2 regions of the Bacillus sp. JJ722 genome follow, and region 1 is predicted to be linked to the other one. Evidence: a T-box and tRNA genes for the amino acid it is inferred to sense, from the RefSeq annotation. Region 1 holds a T-box; the other holds one or more tRNA genes.

What was found. The T-box of region 1 lies ahead of glyQ (glycine--tRNA ligase subunit alpha). A T-box ahead of a tRNA ligase gene usually reads a tRNA of that ligase, here a tRNA-Gly.
Region 2: it encodes a tRNA-Gly, which carries the amino acid that the T-box ahead of glyQ (glycine--tRNA ligase subunit alpha) is inferred to sense. The anticodon was not compared.

What each region holds. Positions count from the first base shown of each region.
Region 1 is NZ_JBALMO010000030.1:41,074-44,290, forward strand. Features, by position in the region: gene era (GTPase Era) at 1-353, shown strand, start outside; gene V7014_RS05005 (YqzL family protein) at 455-598, shown strand; gene recO (DNA repair protein RecO) at 639-1,391, shown strand; T-box leader at 1,485-1,665, shown strand; gene glyQ (glycine--tRNA ligase subunit alpha) at 1,736-2,626, shown strand; gene glyS (glycine--tRNA ligase subunit beta) at 2,619-3,217, shown strand, end outside.
Region 2 is NZ_JBALMO010000040.1:6,602-9,818, reverse strand. Features, by position in the region: gene queG (tRNA epoxyqueuosine(34) reductase QueG) at 1-322, opposite strand, end outside; gene V7014_RS06185 (B3/B4 domain-containing protein) at 515-1,180, shown strand; tRNA gene V7014_RS06180 (tRNA-Gly) at 1,490-1,563, opposite strand; gene V7014_RS06175 (chromate transporter) at 1,704-2,870, opposite strand; gene V7014_RS06170 (hypothetical protein) at 3,050-3,217, shown strand, end outside.

The sequences.
Region 1 (3,217 bases):
CGGATCATCCGGAAAGATTTATCATTTCAGAGCTTATTCGTGAAAAAGTTTTACATTTAACACGTGAAGAAGTACCGCATTCTATTGCTGTTGTAATTGATTCTATTAAGAAAAAAGAAGGCAAAGATATCGTGGAAGTTATGGCGACGATTATTGTAGAACGTAGCTCGCAAAAAGGTATTGTGATTGGTAAACAAGGTAGTATGATGAAGGAAATTGGTCAACGAGCGCGTAAAGACATTGAACTCCTTCTAGGTTCAAAAGTTTATTTAGAGCTTTGGGTGAAGGTGCAAAAAGATTGGCGTAATAAAATGTCCGTGTTAAGAGACTATGGATTTAATGACGATTATTAATTAGTAATTTTTGTAGCACATGAAAAAATAGAGGTGGGTCAAGATAATATTATAGTTGGATTTACGATTGCTAGTGAAAAACTAAAAAGGTGGGATTTAAGATGTTGGATTTTACCTGGAAGATTTTTAAAGAAACAGGTAGCGTAGACACGTATCTTTTGTTTAAAGAAATTCAGTTGGACAATCAAGACCCATTTGAAAGTATGGATGACGAACTAGCAGAAATGAATACAACGCTTTCATAATATTGTCTTGGCTGGCTTAAGTTGAAGAAGGTGACTTGTCTTGATCCAAAAATGTGAAGGCATTGTCATTCGCCGGACAGATTATGGGGAGAATAATAAAATAATAACCATTTATACTCGCGAATGGGGTAAGATTGGAGTGATGGCAAGAGGAGCTAACAAGCCAAATAGTAGGCTCTCTTCCGTCACTCAGCTTTTTTATTACGGCTATTTTCTTGTTCAAACATCATCAGGATTAGGTAGTCTATCTCAAGGAGAGTCGATTGAATCATTTCGACATATCCGAGAAGATATTGTTAGTACAGCTTATGCTTCTTACATAATTGAGCTACTTGATAAAGCGACGGATGATAAGAAATCCAATCCGTATTTATTTGAATTGCTCTATCAAATGTTGAATTATATTAATGAAGGGTACGATCCCGAAGTACTTACAGCTATCTTTGAAATGAAAATGTTGAGTGTATTAGGCATTCCACCTGTGCTAGATCGTTGTGTATCTTGCGATCAAACAGAAGGGGAATTTTCTTTTTCAGTGAAGGAAGGTGGCTTTTTGTGCCATCGATGTAAGGATAGAGATCGTTATCGTATACCAACTAGTCCAATGGCAGTAAAATTACTGCGTCTATTTTATTACTTTGATCTTTCGAGATTAGGGAGTATTTCATTAAAGCCCGAAACAAAAAAAGAATTAAAGTTAATAATTGAATCGTATTATGATGAATATTCAGGCTTACATTTGAAGTCGAAAAAGTTTCTGCAACAAATGCATAAGCTTGATGGACTTATGTAACTATAAAAAAAACGAATAAAATTGTAATGTAATGTTGACAAAAGGTAAGTTATTTGGATAAAATGCTATGTAAATAATAGTAGTAAATTAGTAAATATTGCATTGATGGAAAAGAGTAACTGAAATCATTTATAGAAGCGAGCTCGGGGTTGGTGGAAGCCGAGTTATAAATCTTCAGAGAAGGCGTTCCGGAGCAAATGAAACTTGAAAAGAGGCAGTTTATTTTAAATAGACTGCAATTAGGGTGGAACCGCGGGTAACTCTCGTCCCTATGCGAAGAAGCATAGGAATGAGAGTTTTTTTGTGTTCTTTTCTCTATGTTAATCAAAAATCGGAGGTGCCGTATGAATATACAAAATATGATTTTAACTCTACAAAAACATTGGTCAGATCAAGGATGTATTCTTATGAATGCATACGATACGGAGAAAGGTGCAGGAACGATGAGTCCATATACGTTCCTAAGAGCGATTGGACCTGAGCCTTGGAATGTAGCGTATGTTGAACCATCTCGTCGTCCAGCAGATGGTCGTTATGGTGAGAATCCAAACCGTTTATATCAACATCATCAATTCCAAGTAATTATGAAACCGTCTCCTGACAATATTCAAGAGCTGTATTTAGACTCTTTACGTGCTTTAGGAATTAATCCATTAGCGCATGATATTCGCTTCGTTGAGGATAATTGGGAGAATCCATCATTAGGTTGTGCAGGCCTTGGATGGGAAGTATGGCTAGATGGAATGGAAATTACGCAGTTTACGTATTTCCAACAAGTTGGTGGTCTTGAATGTAAACCAGTATCTGTTGAGATTACGTATGGTATTGAGCGTCTTGCTTCATATATTCAAGATAAAGAAAATGTATTTGATCTTGAATGGACTGAAGGGTTCACGATTCGTGACATCTTCGGTCAACCAGAATTCGAGCATTCTAAATATACATTCCAAACAAGCAATACTGAAATGTTATTTGAACTGTTCAATATGTATGAGAAAGAAGCCCATGCACAGATGGAAGAAGGTCTTGTACACCCAGCGTATGATTATGTTCTAAAATGTTCACATACTTTTAATTTGCTAGATGCAAAAGGAGCAATATCTGTAACAGAACGTACAGGATACATCGCCCGTTGTCGTAACCTAGCCAGAAAAGTAGCGAAAACATTTTATGATGAGCGTGAAAAGTTAGGATTCCCAATCTTAAAGCAGAAGGGAGAAAATACTCATGAGTAAGAAAGATTTATTATTAGAGATTGGTTTAGAAGAACTACCTGCTCGTTTCGTTACCGATTCTATTGAGCAGTTATCAAATAAAGTAGAAGCTTGGCTAAAAGAGAAAAAAATTAGCTTTACAGCTATCCAAAAATATTCAACACCTCGTCGTCTTGCAATTCTTGTTACAGATGTAAATGAAATGCAAGAAGATACACAAGAGGAAGCAAAAGGACCAGCTAAGAAAATTGCACTTGATACGGAGGGCAATTGGTCTAAAGCAGCGATTGGTTTCGCGAGAGGTCAAGGTGTAGCGGTTGAAGACATCTATTTCAAGGAGATTAAAGGTGTTGAATACGTCCACGTACAGAAGTTTACGAAAGGTCAGCAAGTAAAAGAACTACTTGTTGAGCTAAAAGATATTATTACATCACTTTCTTTCCCGAAGAACATGCGTTGGGCTGACCAAGATCTACGCTTTGTTCGTCCAATTAAATGGATGATTGCTTTATTTGGCCAAGATGTAGTGCCATTCTCAATCACGGATGTTGCTACAAGCAATACGACACTTGGACATCGTTTCTTAGGTGAGAAAATTGTAATTGAAACACC
Region 2 (3,217 bases), on a different contig from region 1:
GAACATGATAATCGACGCCCCAAGAAGCTCGACAGAATATACCTCGACGCTCATCTCTTTTCCCCTGAATATGTTCCTTCATTTTGGAAGGATAAGCTAGCGCAATCGCAATAATGGATTTTGGCTCTTGAAAAATGAAAGATGGATTTGTTCTTTTATCAATGTCTGGCTCCTCAAAACCAGATTGATAATTCAACTCTTGTTGGCGGATGAGACGATCCTTTAATTCTGTGAAAGGATCAGCTGAAGCAAAGCCAATTTTGTCGATGCCAATTTCTTTACTATATGAAATTATGTCTTGTTTTAATTGATAGTAATCCAAGCTTTTTGCCTCCTTTCTTTGTTGTATGATAAATTTGAAGTGGGAGTCTTAGCGCCAGTTAGAACGGGATAAATTAGAAACATGGAAGCGCCCAATTTTTGGCTTATTTCCTTAAGCTGATGGCGTTTAATACTAGACACCACATGCAATTTCTTCAACTATAAATAAAAACCAATATTAGGAGCTGATCTTTTGGACATTTCAATACATCCCATTTTACATGAAAAGATCCCAGGATTTAAAGTAGCAGCTATTACCTACCACAATATTACTGTCGATCAATCACCACAGATGCTACGAGGAAGACTACAGTTGTTCCAAGAATCATTATTCTTTGAAACACAGGAAAAAGAAATTATGGATTTTGCGGGATTGAAAGAATGGCGTGACACGTTCAAGCTTGCTGGAACCGATGCTTCACGTTACCGCCACTCTGCCGAAGCAATGTATCGTCGCATCAAAAAACAACATTATTTACCTTCTATCCATTCAGCAACTGACCTAAATAATTTCTTTTCGTTACAGTATGAATGTCCAATTGGTATTTACGATTATGAAGCCATACATGGCAATATCACATTTACAATTGGAAATGAACACGATGAATACGAAGGTATTAACGAAAGAATAAACTCTTTGAAACATATAATTTTAACGAAAGATGAAATCGGTCCATTTGGTAGCCCATATGTTGATTCAAAGCGAACAATGGTAACAACAAATACAAAGGACGCTATTCAATTAATATATTTACGACCGTCACTCTCATTAGAAAATGCTGAACAGTTGACACAATCACTAATGAACATGTTCATTAGCATCTGTGGAGGAGAAGCTAGTTATAAACTCTATATTTAAATTATGAAAACCCAGATTGGTAGCTTAACTCTAATCTGGGCATTATTATACATATACTGACCATAATTCGTTCACTTTACACTTAGCAAAACTTTAATAGGTGGGGGTTTTCGTCCATTCTCCACCTATTATTAGTTAAACCAATCGGGCTCTTACTTACGCTTCATCTCTCACTTAAACGTATTCGCTTTTACTTTCTTTTTAAAGTGAGGGTCTTAGCGCCAGTTAGAACGGGATAAAAAGAAAACATAAAAAAACGCAATACTTCGTTCTCTTATGTAACGAAACACTGCGTTAGTACCTATGTAATGGAGCGGGTGAAGAGAATCGAACTCTCATCATCAGCTTGGAAGGCTGAGGTTTTACCACTAAACTACACCCGCAAAACTATTAGATTTTGTCGAACTTTGTAATCAACAAAATCTATTATAGTAGCTAACTCCTATTTTTTCAAGATTAATTTAAGAAAAACTTTATAATTTCTTCATAAATTAGTCGCATTTTAGACACATTTGGTTAATAGTTATAAACTGCCTAATCCGACACCAAGAATTACAACAAACCAAGGAGGGAATTTCCATATTGCTAAACAAACGTATAAAATCAACACACGAGCAAAATCAAATCCGCTTTGTACGGCACTCGTCCAAATAGGATCATATAATGCTGCTAATAAAATGCCGACTACAGCAGCTCCTATTCCTGTTAAAGCTCCTTGAAAAGCAGGTCTATTACGCACTTCATTATAAAAAGGAAGCGAACCTACAACTAATAAAAAAGCTGGTAAGAAAATAGCTAAAGTAGCTAACATACCACCACTAATTCCGTTCATCATAGCACCAATATAACTAGCAAAAGTAAAGAGTGGCCCTGGAACCGCTTGTGCCATTCCGTATCCTGCAAGAAATTCTTCTTGGCTAATCCAACCTGGTGTAACAACTTCACTCTCTAGTAACGGTAATACAACATGTCCACCACCAAATACTAATGAACCTGATCGATAAAACGTATCAAACACTGTCAACCATTGGATATTCAATAATTTGCTTGCAATTGGTAACCCAATTAATAAAATGAAAAAAGTAACAAATGCCCAAATCCCTGTTCGTTTACTAATAGGAATTGTATAGGAGGAAAGCACTTTGCTGCTAGCATCACGATATAATAACATTCCTATAATACCAGCACATATAATAACTCCAACTTGTACAAACGGTCCATTCACAAGTAGTATAATCGTTGTCGCTATCACCATAATAACGATTTGTGACCGCTCTTTATTGAGTTTCCGTGCCATATCTAACACCGCATGTGCTACAACCGCAACAGCAACTAGCTTCAATCCATGAATCCAGCCCATTTCTGCAAATCCATATTCCTCATATAATAGTGCAAAAGTAATAAGTGCTACTACTGAAGGCAATGTAAAACCTAGAAATGATAGAATTCCACCTAAAATCCCACCACGCAACATACCAATTGCCATCCCAACTTGACTGCTTGCAGGCCCCGGCAAGAACTGACACAAAGCTATAATTTGTGCATATTCCTCATCCTTGATCCATTTCTTCTGATTCACATACTCCTCTTTGAAATACCCTAAGTGTGCTGTAGGACCTCCAAAAGAAGTAACCCCTAACTTTAGTGAAGTTAAGAGTATCTCAATATAGTTTTTCTTTTTATTTTTCATATCTCATCCTTTTCTTACTATCTATTTTTAAGCAACCAAATCGTATCATGAAATAGACTTTTAACGTTTCTATCACTGTCAAATTAATATAATCTTTACAATTTCTTTTCACTTACATGATTCTTTATGAAAATTATAATAATATAGATATATACAAAATTCACTTAGGAGGTTATATAATGCATACTTACACCGTTTATTATGTGAATCCCAAAAAAGATTTAGCCATAGAAATTTTAGTTTTTGAAGGAGAGTACGAAGATTTCATTGATTTATTCATCAACATCATTCTTCCTACTTATGGTTGTAGCGGCATGGATGTCATACAAGATACAGAAACAGAAATC